Saccharobesus litoralis: one gene and its partner. The protein of the gene in region 2 interacts with the protein of the main gene of each other region in a pairwise test. Links are inferred from orthologs where the notes say so. Each region holds a gene or a part of one and is shown on either strand. Other genes may lie near its edges.

Region 1 (11,244 bases), 2.2 Mb from region 2 along the record:
ACGAGTAACTTACGAAACGTCACTTGCTCCTCTTCAGGCAAGTTAGAATAATGATTTTCAACAAACGGATTAAAAATTACATCCAACTCCAGCATACCGCGACGGCAAGCCCAGCGTACTTTATTTAATGGGATGTCTGACATGTATCACTTCTTTTAAGAAAAATATTGCAGCAAATATAGCAATTCATCGCAGATAAACCAAATACCTTGATTTATAACCTACATAAATCACCACTATACCCTTTGTTAGATGGATTCTTATATGGATTAGACTTGTAAGCTTAAGTCTTTGCCCTAATATAAGACTCATTAGTTCAATAATTCAGATATCTATGTCAGAACAAAGCTCATCCTTGATCAAACTATCCAGTTGGGGCGCCATTAAAATGAGTGGAGCCGACAGTCGAACCTACTTAAATAGCCAAGTAACTGCACACATTAGTAACTTAACAGCGCAACAAGCTTGCTTTGCCGCTCACTGTGACGCAAAAGGCAAAAGCTGGAGCCATTTTTACTTTGTTCCAACCGGTGATGACTGCCAATTATTTCAACGCCAATCAACAATAGAAAAATCACTCGCCGAGCTCAATAAATACGGTGTGTTTTCTCGCACTGATATCACACATAACACCCAACTTCATTGGTATGCTCAGCTTGGCAATAACCAACTTGAGATAAACCAAGTATCGCAAGACGACACGACCTATCGTGTAGCGCTCTCGTCAAACATCACACTGATTGCAACTGAAACGCAACTTGATGCTAATAACAATGAAGCATTATTTGAAAAGGCCTTAATCGACAATGGTATTATTTTCTTGCATGCTGAACAGCAAGGTGAATATGTGCCACAAATGCTTAACCTGCAAGCCATTGACGGTATTAGCTTTAACAAAGGCTGTTATATGGGCCAAGAAACCGTGGCTCGGATGCGTTACCTTGGTAAGAATAAACGCGCTGCATTTCCCTTTAGCGGTCATGCCGACAATATAAATGTTGGTGATACATTAGAAATGCCTGCAGGTGAAAATTGGCGACGCGCTGGTACAGTAGTTAGCGCATGTGCAATTGACGGCCAGATGTATGGCATGGCAGTATGTGCAGCAGATTTAGATTTAAATACTCAACTTAAGTTAAAAAACCAAGATACAAGTCAATTCACGTTAAGTGAACTGCCTTACACTCTTGAATACAAGGCATCAGAATGAAAATAGCAAACAACTCAGTGGTAACCTTACATTATTTAGTTAAAGACAAAGAAGGAACGGACATAGACAGTTCTTTCGATGGTGAGCCACTGGTTTTCCTACAAGGTCAAGGTTTTTTAATTAAAGGCTTAGAGGAAGCATTGACCGATCGCCAAGCCGGTGAAAAGTTTAGCGTGGCTGTAGATGCTGAAAATGCTTATGGCGAAAGACACGACGGCTTTGTTCAAGAAGTACCACTTTCCATGTTTGAAGGGTTTGAAGACCAAATACATATTGGTATGCAACTACGTGCCAGTACAGACGGTGGCGAGCAAACAGTGATCGTAGTTGACGTAGCAGAAGATACGGTCACAGTTGATGGCAATCATCCGTTAGCGGGTATTGATCTTGAGTTTGACGTTGAAATTGTTGATGTGCGAGCAGCAACCGAAGAAGAAATCAAGCACGGCCATGTACATCAAGAAAAAGCAAGCTGCTGCAATGATTCAGGTTGTAGTAGTAATAAGCACTAATTAACCAGAGTTGAGGTTAGTTATCAGTTTAGATTGGCGTAACAATCAATTTTAAATAAACGTTTAAATTAATAAAAAGCCCAAACCGATAACCTGTTTGGGCTTTTCTCTTTAATCTATTAATAGCAGACTGCTAATCTTGCTGCTCAATTTTACTTGAGGCACCAGCGACTATTTTCTGCTCTAACTCTGCAACTTTCGCTTCCAAGTCTACTAATTTTTCACGAGTGCGCATCAATACCCGAGTTTGTACATCAAACTCTTCGCGACTCACCATATCAAGCTTATTTAACTGGCTTTGCAAAACTTGCTTAGTTTTATCTTCCACTTCTTCTGCAAATTTTTTAACCCCAGTGGGCAAGTTATCTGTCACTTGCTTAGCAATTTCTTCGAGTTTTTTGGTATCTATCATAAGAAAATTTTCAATAAGAGTTTAACGCTACGCTTCCTAAGGGTTGCGCACTAATTCAATACACCTAAATTAAATATTTCATTTAAGGCTTCGATACGATGTGTTGCTAGTCCGAGATCATCTTGACCTCGACTATAGTGAGAGTCGAGTAAAATACGAGTACCTACCCCAGCTAAATCTGCGGCTTTCATATCGGATATTTTATCGCCAATCATTATCGACTTAGCTATATTTATACCTTGCCGTTGTGCCGCTTCTAGGATCATACCTGGTTTAGGCTTACGACAATCACAATCTGTTTTGTATTCATTAACCGCTTTTTCAGGGTGATGCGGGCAAAACATAATGTCATTAATTTGCACATCATTAGCAGCAAATTGATCAACCATCCATTCGGTTAATACGTCAAAATCATGCTGTGAAAAATAGCCTCGCCCAATACCAGATTGATTGGTGACGATAATCAACGAATAGCCCTTAGCTTGAGCGGCTTGGCATATTTCAAAAATACCGTCTATAAATTCAAATTGATCTATCTGGCTAACATAGCCATGATCAAAGTTAATAACCCCGTCTCGGTCAAGAAACAGAGCTTTATTTTTAGCCAAGTTAATCACACGCAAACACCCAAGCTAATTTTTAATCTTGTTAATGATATTCGTTGTGGAGCAACCATCAACAAACTCAATTACTTTCACTTCACCGCCATTATCCCAAACTATATCAGCGCCAACAATGGTATCAGGCGTATAATCCCCACCCTTCACTAATACGTCAGGCTTAACCTGTTTGATCAAATCGTACGGTGTATCATCATATTCGTTGCCATTGACTTCGCCAAAAGGGATAACCCAATCAACGGCTTGTAATGCTGTCATCACGGTAGCGCGTTGCGCTAACGGGTTAACTGGACGGCCCTCACCTTTTAAACGGCGAATGCTTTCGTCAGTATTTAAACCCAGTACTAATCTATCACCTAAGGCTCGTGCTTGTTCTAAATAAGATACATGGCCCGCATGCAATATATCAAAACAACCATTAGTAAAAACGATTTTTTCGCCACACTGACGGGCAAATTCAATATGTTGTAACACATCTTCAAATGGCACTTGATAATGTTGTTGAGCCTTATCCCGAGTTTGATTAACACGACGCATTAGCTCCTCTGGGGTCACACAAGCGGCACCTAATTTACCCACAACAATGCCGGCAGCTAAATTGGCAAGTTTAGCGGCTAAGGCAGGCTCAGCACCAACCGTTAGGAAACAGGCCAAAGTTGCAATAACCGTATCGCCAGCACCTGTTACATCGTTCACTTCCAACACCTGAGCAGGTAAATCGACCTTGTGCTGGGCATTAATTAACGACATGCCCTGCTCACTACGAGTCAGTAACATATTATCGATATTATGCTGGGCGATTATTCCACGTACACTCTGTGCTATCGCGTCTTCAGAACCCGATTCACCACCAGCATCAATAAATTCTTTCAGGTTTGGCGTGACATAACTGGCTTTCGCATATTTGGATAGATCTTTAGCTTTAGGGTCGACTAAGACTAATTTACCCAATGCTCGCGCATCAGCTATCATTGATGTGACGTGGGCTAAGGAGCCTTTATTGTAGTCCGAAAATACCACGCAATCATAATTGGCTACAACTTGCTTAAACTTTGCTTGCAACGCATTGGCGGCTTGCAAACTAAATGTTTGCTCAAAATCTAAACGAACCACTTGTTGCTGACGACTCAATACACGTAGCTTAGTTATCGTAGGCTGTTCCGGCTGCTCAACTAACTGTGAGTCAATGTTATCTTTAATAAGCTGTTGCTTTAAAATTTCACCATTTTCATCCGTGCCAATAATGCCAAGTAAGCCAACTTTGCCATCTAAATGAGCAATATTACGCGCAACGTTGGCTGCGCCACCGACTTTATCTTGGCAGCTCGCCACTTTAACAACTGGAACTGGCGCTTCAGGTGAAATACGCGACGTATCACCTTGCCAGTAGCGGTCCAGCATAACATCACCAACCACCAAAATATTGGCTTGTGATAAACGTTGAAAATAACTCAATTCCATTAGCTATCTGATCCCGCTGTCACTAATTCGTCAATCGCTTCACAGATATAATGACCAATAAAAATATGCGCTTCTTGAATATGGGCGGTCACATCACTGGGAACAATTAAACTCAATTGCGCTATATCTTTAACCGCACCGCCGTCACGCCCAGTAAACGCAACACTATATGCACCAATATTATTAGCCGCTTCCAACGCTAAATTAATATTAGGGCTTTGACCTGACGTTGTAATGCCTATAACAATGTCTTCAGGCTTAGCGAGCGCCTCAACTTGGCGAGCAAAAACTTGGTTAAAACCATAGTCATTACCCCCTGCGGTTAAGATAGATGTGTCTGTAGTGAGTGCAATAGAGGCTAAAGCTCTGCGTTCTTTTTTATAACGAACGACAAACTCAGCCGCAAGATGTTGGCTGTCAGCTGCACTGCCGCCATTTCCCATGAAAAGAATTTTTCCGCCCTGCTGCAACGCTTGATAACAACGTTGAGTCAACTGAGATATTTGCGGAGCAAGCACCGGAAGTTTAGCAAAAACATCTTGATGCGCTTGTAAATTACGCTCAAATAGTTGCTGCAAATCAGTCATATATGATTTCTTACTTGAAAGATGGCAGCGCTTCAACATCACTGCCACACTAAATATCAATTGACTAACTATATCAATTGGCAGCGCAGAATGCATGAGGCTGGCGACAAATATTCTGTTATTTTGTCGCTAAAATTTGTTCTAACTCAGAATAATTTGATTGTTGATTAACCAACTGACATTTGCGTTTACGGCTTAACTTTTTGATTTTAGGCTCGATTGCTGCAGCCTGACGATGAGTTAAATTATTAAGTTGCCAAGCGACTTTCACAGGTTGGCGGCCTCTAAAGTATTTAGCGCCCTTACCGGTTTGATGTTGTTTAAAACGCCGTTCAACATCATTGGTGATCCCACAATATAAGCTCGTGTCGCTCGCCAAAATCAAATATACACTCCACTTTTCTCTTGCATCTAACCTAGCAAGTGAAATGTTCATTTTTTCAATTTCCTTTACCGTCACACTTACCAACCCAATAAATCGTCAAGCCAAGATTTTTCTTGCGGCTTGTTCGGGGCGGCAATAACTTCTTCAATACTCGGCGCATCTTCACAGGCAATTGGCGCAGCCAACCCATATTCAATAACAGGTAATAACAAAGTATCAGGACAACCAGGATCGACATGATATCCAGAGTCACTGCTGAAGTAGCGCATCGCTATACTTTGTGGTTTAGGAACCACTAAACTGACAGGTTGACGTTGCTTTTGATATTCACCAAAAATACGTAAAGCGCCTGACGAACCGGTCAACTGAGTACTGGTATTATCATCTTTGCCTACCCAAATCACCGCCAACTCGTTCTGATCATAACCAACAAACCAAGAATCACGTAATTCGTTTGTCGTACCCGTTTTACCTGCAAATCGAGTTTGACTATACATATTACCCAACCAGCGCGCGGTACCTTTGCGCGTAATTTCTTGCATGGCATAATTGATTAAGTACGCGCTTTCAGCAGTCAAAACTTGGCTTTTTGCTGTCTTATTTTCCGCCACTTTTTTACCCTGAAAATACACGCCTATCACAGCATTAAGTGAAAACTTATACCCTTGATTGGCAAGCGGCTGATAAACTTGAGCAACTTCAATCGGCGCCATTGAAACCGAGCCTAACAACATGGCTGGATACTGCGGAATAGGTGAATAGGCCCCCAACTCTTGCAATTGTTGTGACACTGAACTTAAACCAAGGCGCATTCCCAAATTAACCGCCGGTACATTACGACTTGTCACTAAAGCGTCAAGTAATGTTACTTGCTGTAAGAAGGTTTTATCATAATTATGTGGTTGCCAAACTTTTCCTAGATCACTGGTTAGGGTAATAGGTTTATCATCTATTAACGTGGCTAAGCCATATTTTTCTGGTTGACGAAGCGCGGCTAAATAAATGGCCGGTTTCACTAACGAGCCTATATTGCGTTGAGTATATAAGGCTCGATTAAAACCATTGTAGTGGGCTTGTTTATCACCAATAATAGCTTTGATCCCACCAGTTGAGCTGTCAACTAACACGACAGCGGTTTGCAAATCACTCACTTGCTTCTTAGACTCTAGCAAAGGCAGCTGTTTATCAATTGATAACTGCGCACGACGCTGGGCGACAGGGTCAAAATGAGTGTAGACTTTTAATCCATTAAATTGATGCGCTTTTTCTTTTAACAGTAATTTGAGTTCTTGCTTTACCTGCGTCATGTAACTGGCATATCGACCGCTTGACACTTTTGCCAAATCAATAATTTTCAACGGCTTTACCACATTCAATTCGTACTGCTCTCGACTCAGTAAGCGATTTTCCACCATTAAACGTAATATTAAATCTCGTCGTTCAAGCGCAATACGCGCTTTGTTTCTTGGGTTATAATAAGACGGACCTTTAACAATACCAACCAGCAGCGCTATTTCGTCAGGTGCGAGTTCATTTACATTTTTACCAAAATAAAACTGCGCAGCTAAGCCAAAGCCATGAACCCCTCGCGCGTAATTTTGTCCTAAATAAACTTCGTTAACATACGCTTCTAAAATCTCTTCTTTACTGTATTGTGCATCCAGTAATAACGCTATATAAGCTTCTTTTAACTTACGCCACAGGCTCCGCTCGTTAGTTAAAAACATATTTTTAACTAACTGTTGAGTTAATGTACTTCCACCTTGCACTGTACGACCTGCTTTTATGTTTTGCAGCAATGCTCGAATAATGGCTAGCGGAGATACGCCATGATGTTGATAAAAATGCCTGTCTTCGACTAACAGTAAGGTTTCTTTAAAAAGTTCAGGAAAATCAGCCAATGCAATAAAATCACGATCTTCTAAAGTAGACGTTTGTAACCTGTCAATCACATAGGGCTCTAATCGAAATGCGGTAACAGTCGAATTTATCGTCAAATCTGTTACCCGCTTTATACGGTTTTGTTGAAAATCAACTTTGAGCAAAGTGGCCGATTGTTGTTGCTCAACCTGCTGTTTTGCCACAGCGTAGTCAAATGCGCGTCGGTAAACTACAATACTTTGTAATGTAAAACTATAATCCCCCGGCTGACGCACCTGCTTAACCTTACGGTAATTTAACCGCCCCAAATATTCCTGCAACGCGTTAGCATTAATTGCGTCTCCCGTTGTGAACATCATAGGAGCACCCAATACTTCGATGGGCAATTGCCATTTATTACCATCAAATTTGCGTTCAATTTGTGCATCTAAATAGATGCCCCAAAACGCCAAAATACAAATAAAAACTAAGCTGAGTTTAATGAGAAAAAAGCAACAACGCACAGGCCAAGATCGCCTTGGCTGGATCATTTGTTTACTCACGAGTTAGTCCTTTGTCTTTTAGTTTGTAATCCCGGTTCAGCATGTTGTGGTTCGTCTGGCCAAAAATGCTTGGGGTATCGACTTTTCATGTCTTTTTGCACGTCTTTATAACTACCTAACCAAAAACTATTGATATCGTTAGTCGTTTGAATGGGACGTTGCGCTGGCGATAATAACTCCAGTGTTATTGCTATTTTACCATCAGCAACACAAGGATGCTGTTGTATTCCATAACAAGATTGCAATCGTAAACTGGTTTTAACTGGGTGCTCCCCTGCATAGTCCAGTCGATAATGATTACCATCCTGTGTTTGCCATTGGCTAGGTAATGCCTGTTTCAACCAGCTTTGCTGTTCATATTGTAAGCCACTGGTAACACAGCTTATCAAATCTAAATTCAATAATTGTTGCAGATTCTTTATTTGCGTTAAATGTAGACCAAACCAATGTTGCGCGTTGTTTTGTAACTCGTCGCTAGTGACTACACTAGGAAATAATGTCGAATTAATTTGATTAGCTAAACGCAACCGAGCCAATAACTGCTGCAGCTTTTCACATTGCTTAAACTCTTTAAACCCTTGGTTTTGAATATATTCCAACCAAGCTTGTTGCAGTTGCTGGGTACTGGGTTTAGATGTCATTAAACGTTTGTCTAACTCCAAGTTGCCATAACGCACAACTTCATAAAACTGCAATTGACCACTTTTATTATTTATTTCTAAATGGGTTGTTAAATTAGCTGCAGGTTCAATATATTCAGCAACATTTTGCTTGGTTAATGCTAGGTATTGGCGGATCACACCGGAAGCTTGCTTATCGGAAAAGCTAGCGCCTAGAACAAGGATAAATTCAATGTCTTGACTTATATGACTTTCGGCAGGAACTGAAACCGCAGTACCTGAGGCCATTAGATATCCTGCACCGCGTTTTTTGGCCACTCGCATAGGATAAGCCACCAAGGCTGCTTGCACTAGCTCATCTGGAATGATGTGATTAGGCGTATACTTATCGCTAGTTCGCCAGCGTTTAAGCAAACCTTTAATGTTGGAGTAGTATTTATAACTCGATTGGATCTGATTTATCACGTTAATATCATCTCGTCCCACCTGACCTCGAGGCATTTGTTCAAACAACCAAGCCGCGAGCACTTGAGAAGAATAGTTCGCTTGCTGACGAACTAACGCGATATCAATAGGTAAACCTTGTGAAGCTATACGTTGGCCTAACAAGGTAAGCTTGTTTTTCCCCAATTGCTCGGTTATCAACCCTTGTTGTTTCAAATAACTAATAGCTAGGTTAATTTGGCTATCACTAGGAAGTGTTGGCCAATTGAGCTCGGTAAAACTTTGGGCTCCCCAGTTAAGTAACTCTAGGTACACTTCGCTAATATCTGCTGTTTCTATCTCAGCTGGGTATTGTGTGCGCATTCTTTGCTGTTCATCTCGTGACCAAAGCCGATAAGCTATCCCCGCTTCGATCCGCCCTGCGCGCCCCTTGCGTTGCTCTGCTGACGCCTGAGATATCCGCTCGGTAAATAATGTACTAAAACCATTTTTGGGATTAAATCGCACTCGCTTATGTGTACCGCAGTCAATCACAATTTTAATGCCCGGAATAGTTAAACTGGTTTCTGCAATATTGGTCGACAATACCAACTTTCGCCTTCCTTGCTCATCCAAACTTAAAATTTGTTGCTGGTCATTTAAAGCAAGCTGGCCATGTAAACTCTGACAAACAATGTCTGCTGGCAGAATAGGCATCAATGCGCGCTGCGCTCGATTGATTTCACCAATACCAGGTAAAAACACTAATATATTTCCCTGTTGATCTAATGCCTCACGCACGACCTGTATCAGCTTGTCTTGCCATGACATTCTGCCCATAGGCCGATACGCAACCTCAACAGGAAATTGACGACCTTCTGTTTGGATCAATTTGGCTGCGGGTAATATTTTTTGCGCTAGTGGCAAATCTAATGTCGCGGACATCAAAACGAGCTTTAAATCATCTCGTAAACCTTGCTGAACTTCATACGCAAAGGCAAACGCCATATCGGCTTGCAATGAACGCTCGTGAAACTCATCAAACAAAATTAAATCGTAACCGCTTAGCTCTGGATCACTTTGCAACATACGGGTAAGCACCCCTTCCGTTACCACCTCTAAGCGGGTCGCGGCAGACACTTGCGTTTGCCCGCGCATTCGCAACCCTATTGTCTCACCGACTTTTTCATTCAAGCAGCTCGACATATAATTGGCTACTGAACGGGCAGCAACACGCCTTGGTTCAAGCAATAAAATTTTACCCGCAACCACATTTTGCGTTAATAATTGCAAGGGCAACCAAGTTGATTTACCAGCACCAGGGGGGGCTTGAATAATCAATTGGTTATCAAGAGAAATGGCTTGCTTTATCTCAGAAAAGCTAGACTCTATAGGTAACAAAAGCACATTGGGAAAACTAACCTTAGGTGGCCGCTATCTTAGGCCAAAACTGGTTAAATTAACAGGTATGAAACAGGACAATTATCAGAAGCGCTTTTTTATTGGTATCCAAGTACCAAAAGACATCTCTCTCGCAATAAGCCAATGGCGAAGACAAGCGTTTTCTGTATATGAACATACTCGCTGGCAGGCTGTTCACCAAAATGATTTACATGTGACGTTAAGGTTTTTAGGTTGCCTTAATGATAAAGAGGTAAACGAATTATCCACGTGCCTATCTCATTTACCCGTTCACTTTTTTACTATTGCAACACAAGCTCTTAATTTGTTTATAAAACCACAAGTTTTATACCTATCTACAAGTTGCAGCCCCAGTCATTTACATCTATTTGACGTTATTAACCAAACTATTGCACAACAATTCCCCGAGCTAAATAGACGTATCCAATATACTCTTCACGCAAGTTATCAACCCCATGTTAGCCTTTTTCGTAAAGTTAAATCACTACCTTTGTTAGATCCTCCGCCTGAATGGCTTTGGTCTGTTAATCAATTTCATTTGTATCAATCACAACCAAATTCTGATGGAAGTAAATACCAAATTTTAAATAGCTTCCGCTTAGAACCTAAACACTAAATTTGAGTGATGCATATATTTTATCCCAACCCTTTGTAAGTAATATCTCACAAAATCGTAAGATAACTAGGTTAATTCAACTTGAATTTAACTACACAAAACAAAAAATAACTATATTTTACATAAACTTACGTTGATTTATTTCAAAACACTAATGATACAATCACTATTTTTTGGTTATGGTGGCCTAGTAAAAAAGTTTCAATAACATAGACTTATTCATGTCGAAACGGTGCTAGGAAAGCAATTCAAGGACAATCGGCATTAAGGAAAAATTAGGTAACAGGAATAGGAACAACCGTAGGAAGCGGTTAGCTAAGGACAGTAGGGAAAAATGGAACAACAAGGAAGGTAATTGCAGGATGCAATCGCTAGGAAAGCAAAAGGAAAATGTTTGCATGAAGCAAACCACGGACAAAAAACCGATATGGATGGGGTCTGGTTTGGATGACCAGTCATTGTTAACAGGATAGAACAAGAAACCAAGCATTGGATGCGTCAAGGACACGAATGGATAACAATGGTGACAGCATGGCTGCTGTTTCGTTATAGG
Region 2 (4,752 bases):
GCTGCCAACGCATTTGCGATGTTGTGAGCTCCCGGTAATTGCAAATTAATGGCATAGCCTTGACCTTGAAAATTCAGTTCAAACTGGCTAGCAAAGGCATTCATACTCATGTTACTGGCATACAAATCGGCTTGTTCGTTTTGCAGGCTAAACAAAGTGACGTTTAGTTGAGCCAAACGGCTTTGCCATTGCTGTTTAAATTCGCAATCATAATTGACAACCGCTTTGCCACTTTCAGACAAGCCGCTATAAATTTCACCCTTTGCTTGCGCCACACCACTGAGTGAGCCAAAGCCTTCTAAATGCGCACCCGACACATTGTTAACTAAAGCAACATCAGGTTTAACTAAATCGACACTGTAAGCTATTTCACCAATATGATTAGCGCCTAGCTCAACCACAGCATATTCATGCTCAGCGGTGAGCTCTAATAGGGTTAAAGGCACACCAATATCGTTGTTCAAATTACCTTTAGTTGCCAACGTATTGCCGGCTAGCTGACATATAGACTGTAATAATTCTTTAACTGTGGTTTTGCCACAACTGCCTGTTATTGCGATTGTTTTAACATCACACAGGGCTTTAACACCTTTGGCTATTTTGCCTAGCGCCACTCGCGTATCATCGACAATAATTTGCGCGACATCCGCGTCAACTTCATGTTCAACCACTACGGCACTAGCGCCAGCGCTAACCGCTTGTTCAATAAACGCATGCGCGTCAAAGCGCTCACCTTTTAATGCAACAAACAAGGAGCCTGTTTCAATTCGGCGAGTATCGGTACTGACTTGATGGATCTGGTGATCTGAGCCTTTCAGTTGCCCTGATGTCATTTCAGCAATAGCTAACAGAGATAAATTAATCATGCGGCTTGCTCCATGAGTTGTTGCACATACTCTCGTTCATTGTAAGCGTGCTTTATCCCTGCTATTTCTTGGGTTGTTTCATGACCTTTACCGGCAACCAAAATAATGTCTTGCGCTTGTGCCGCTTGCACGGCCGACTGAATAGCCAATTTGCGGTCTAACTCAACAACAACTTTTTGCTTATCTTGGTCGCTTATGCCCTTTAAAATAGCTTTAGCGATTAATTCAGGTGACTCAGAACGCGAGTTGTCATTAGTAACAAAGATTTTATCTGCATACTTAGCGGCAATTTGCCCCATCACAGGCCGCTTATCTGTATCGCGATCACCACCACAACCAAAAACCACAAACAATTGCCCTTGCTCGGTCAAATGACGGCGACAAGCCACTAAGGCCTTTTCTAAACCGTCTGGAGTATGAGCAAAATCAACAATCACATTAGGTTGACTGTTTTTCCCAAAATGTTCCATACGACCTGCTATCGGTTTAACTTGCGCAAAAGCCTTTGCAATATCGGCAAGCGAGTAATTCATTTCCAATAAACACGCCATGGCAACCAACGCATTCTCAATATTAAAATCACCATAAAAAGGTAAAAATAAAGATGCGGTTTCACTTTCTGAGCTAATAGATAATTCAAAACCATCGGCTTTAGCGTCAGCTTGGGTAACTATCAGATATCGCCCGTGCGGATTGGTTTGATTTAAAAAATAACTGTTTTCATCACTAGCCACTCGACTAACAACCCGCACCGACTTTGCTCCACTCATGACTTGATGAGCTAACTTTTGGCCCCAAGAGCAATCTAAATTAATGACAACATCTGCGCTCTCGTAGTCACTAAACAATTTTGTTTTAGCCGCAAAATAACCTTGCATATCGCCATGAAAATCTAAATGGTCATGCGACAAATTAGTAAACGCGGTAACCTGAAAAGCCAAACCCTTGATACGTTGCTCAGCCAAAGCATGGCTTGATACCTCTAAACAACAAACATCTTGCTGCTTAGCAATAGCCGTCAATAAATCATGTAACTCAATGGCAACCGGTGTGGTATTTAACAGTGGTTGTAATTTATGCTTGGTTTGCACACCTAAAGTACCAACATAAGCCGCGTCTCGATCCAGCAACAACAAGGCTTGAAAAACCATATTCGCCACTGTTGTTTTACCATTGGTTCCTGTAACACCAATCAAGGCTAATTCAGCAATATCGGCTTGACTGACGCAGGCCGCAATGTCAGCTTGTAGGTGTGATAAACGCCAAATAAAAATGACGGGCACTGAATTTACGGTTTGTCTAACCCCATGCTGCGACGATTCATCTGCATCCGCTAGAACAGCGACAGCACCTTGCTGAACCGCCTTAGCAATAAAATTACGACCATCAAATTGAGCGCCTTTTAGCGCGATAAATACTGATTGGTTATTAACTTTGCGTGAATCTAAATGCAAATGCTCAAAAGCAATACTCGGCAAATTCACTTGGCAAATGTCATTGAGCATAGTCAAGGATTTAGGCACTTGGCTTTCCTCCCTGACTCTTGGCAATGGTGATTGTGTCTTTTTCGTTATCCGGTAATTCATTAAGAATGCGCATCGCACCTTGCACGACTCGGCTAAAGACAGGCGCGGCAACCGCACCTCCGCCATATTCATCACCTTTAGGGTTATCAATAACCACAACGGTAGCTATACGTGGTTTACTCACTGGGGCAATTCCGGCAAAGGTTGCGTAATAATCACTACCGTAACCACCTGCAATCGCTTTACGTGAGGTTCCGGTTTTACCGGCAATTCGATAGCCTTCAACCGCAGCTCGCGTACCCGTACCACCTTCTCGAGTCACTTCTTCCATCATGCGTAAGACTTGACGTGTGGTACTGGCCGCATACACTCGCTCGCCTTCAGGTACGGTATCTCGCTTTAAAATGGAAAGAGGGCGTTGAATGCCCCCAGCTGCTACCGTCGCGTAAAAGCGCGCTAATTGTAATGGCGTCACTTGCAAGCCGTAACCAAACGACAAAGTGGCAAGTTCAAAGTCCGACCAGCGCCGCCTATCATGCAGCACCCCCTGACTCTCGCCAATAATCAAACTACCGGTATCATTGCCAAAACCGGCGTTATAAAAAGTATCCAAATAATTTTGCGCTGGCATAGAAAGCGCGAGTTTAGTCACACCGACATTGCTCGATTTTTGTAAAATCGACACTAAATCCATTTTGCCGTGATTACGCCCATCACGCACAATACGGCCGCCAATGCGCATACGCCCTGGTGAGGTATCAATTAAATCTTTCGGGCCAACTGAGCCAAATTCCAAAGCCGACAACACCACTAAAGGTTTTATCGATGAGCCTGGTTCGTAGGCATCTGTTACTGCGCGATTACGTGCATTGCGAGCTGAATAGGTTTGACGATTATTCGGGTTATAAGACGGGCTATTAACCATGGCGAGTATCTCACCTGTGTTGACATCCACCATCACCACAGAGCCAGAATCCGCATCATGATACTGCACGGCTTTTTTCAACTCTTGATAAGCTAAGGCCTGAATACCTTGATCAATCGATAAGGTAACGTCTTGCGCTGGACTCGCATCTTCTTCAGCCAACACTTTAATAACTTGACCACGTGCATCTTTCATCACGTGTTTTTTACCGTTTTTACCCGTTAGCTCACCATCAAATAAGCGCTCGATGCCTTCAATACCCACATCATCAATATTGGTTAATCCGACAATATGGGCACTCACTTCACCATACGGGTAATAACGCTTTGACTCTGGACGCAAGTAAACACCGGGAATATCTAATTTATCGACATACTCAGCCATAGCAGGGGTAATTTGACGACCTAAGTATATAAACCGCCGTTGCTTTTCAATAGCGGCATTGACCGTGCCCAACAAAGATTCAACCGGTGTTTTTAATACATCAGCTAAGGCTCGCCATTCTCGCTCTCGGCTCATACCGTTATGGCGTTTGATAATCACAGGATCGGCAAATACAGTGTTAACCGGCGCTGATATAGCGAGTTCTAAACCATTGCGATCTTTGATCATGCCACGATGAACGCGATCGGCTAAATAGCGATGTGTACGTGCATCACCTTGTTGACGCAACATATCAGGCTGGATCACTTGAATGTAAGCGGCTCGCGCAATAATTGAAGCAAACACAAGCAAGATCACGCCAAAGACGACATAAAATCGCCAGCGCCCTACAGCTTGCTTTTGTTTATTAATTCGCTTATTCATTCAAGTTCGATAATTCGTTCTTCAGCCCTATCTGGGCGTTTCATTTCTAATTGCTTCGTTGCAATTTGCTCAACTCGGCTATGCTCAGACAACGCATTTAGCTCAAGTAACATGTGGCGCCAATCGACACCCAATCTATCTTGCTTATCTTGTAACTTTTGTACTTCTGTATTTAATTGCCGGTTTTTCCAAGCAAAATATACCACTGCGTATGCACTCGACATGACGCACAACACAAGAAAAATAACCAACTTGTGTTCTAGCCAATCTTTAATAATCAGCCAGGCTAAATTTGGCTGTTTGGCTTGCTTATCTCGGCTAGCCACTTAAACGTTCGGCAATCCGCAGTACTGAACTGCGTGCGCGCGTGTTCAGTTCAATTTCTTGCGCTGATGGCTTGATTGCCTTCCCTATGGTTTTAAATTTAATATGCTTACTCAACTCATCATCAGTAACAGGCAAGCCGCGCGGCACAGCTTTCGCCTTACTTTGCTCAGCCATGAAGCGCTTAACAATGCGATCTTCTAATGAATGGAAGCTAATCACCGACAAACGGCCACCCGGTGCCAAAATATCAATCGAATTGGCTAACGCTTGTTTAATGGCATCTAGTTCACCATTAACTTGA

Evidence for each region.
Region 1: the proteins of C2869_RS21135 (region 2) and mrcB interact in binary tests that used the Escherichia coli proteins (3 or more experiments, as listed by UniProt). The link is inferred for Saccharobesus litoralis from one-to-one orthologs.

The regions. Positions count from the first base shown.
Region 1 is NZ_CP026604.1:3,265,412-3,276,655, reverse strand. Bases 4,938-8,010 are described here. They hold mrcB (penicillin-binding protein 1B), read right to left. Parts: upstream 7,611-8,010; coding sequence 5,265-7,610; downstream 4,938-5,264. Other genes in these bases: hrpB (ATP-dependent helicase HrpB), read right to left, coding at 7,607-8,010; C2869_RS11660 (GIY-YIG nuclease family protein), read right to left, coding at 4,938-5,238. Outside these bases: C2869_RS11695 (FAD assembly factor SdhE), read right to left, coding at 1-143; CAF17-like 4Fe-4S cluster assembly/insertion protein YgfZ, read left to right, coding at 335-1,210; C2869_RS11685 (FKBP-type peptidyl-prolyl cis-trans isomerase), read left to right, coding at 1,207-1,722; ubiquinone biosynthesis accessory factor UbiK, read right to left, coding at 1,856-2,134; gmhB (D-glycero-beta-D-manno-heptose 1,7-bisphosphate 7-phosphatase), read right to left, coding at 2,185-2,742; bifunctional D-glycero-beta-D-manno-heptose-7-phosphate kinase/D-glycero-beta-D-manno-heptose 1-phosphate adenylyltransferase HldE, read right to left, coding at 2,767-4,215; C2869_RS11665 (D-sedoheptulose-7-phosphate isomerase), read right to left, coding at 4,215-4,802; more of C2869_RS11660, read right to left, coding at 4,921-4,937; more of hrpB, read right to left, coding at 8,011-10,060; thpR (RNA 2',3'-cyclic phosphodiesterase), read left to right, coding at 10,062-10,691. UniProt on the Escherichia coli protein: Cell wall formation. Synthesis of cross-linked peptidoglycan from the lipid intermediates.
Region 2 is NZ_CP026604.1:5,511,263-5,516,014, forward strand. The notes cover bases 1,754-4,752. They hold C2869_RS21135 (peptidoglycan D,D-transpeptidase FtsI family protein), read right to left. Parts: upstream 4,125-4,752; coding sequence 2,382-4,124; downstream 1,754-2,381. Other genes in these bases: C2869_RS21130 (UDP-N-acetylmuramoyl-L-alanyl-D-glutamate--2,6-diaminopimelate ligase), read right to left, coding at 1,754-2,389; ftsL (cell division protein FtsL), read right to left, coding at 4,121-4,450; rsmH (16S rRNA (cytosine(1402)-N(4))-methyltransferase RsmH), read right to left, coding at 4,443-4,752. Outside these bases: C2869_RS21125 (UDP-N-acetylmuramoyl-tripeptide--D-alanyl-D-alanine ligase), read right to left, coding at 1-866; more of C2869_RS21130, read right to left, coding at 863-1,753. UniProt on the Escherichia coli protein: Essential cell division protein that catalyzes cross-linking of the peptidoglycan cell wall at the division septum. Required for localization of FtsN.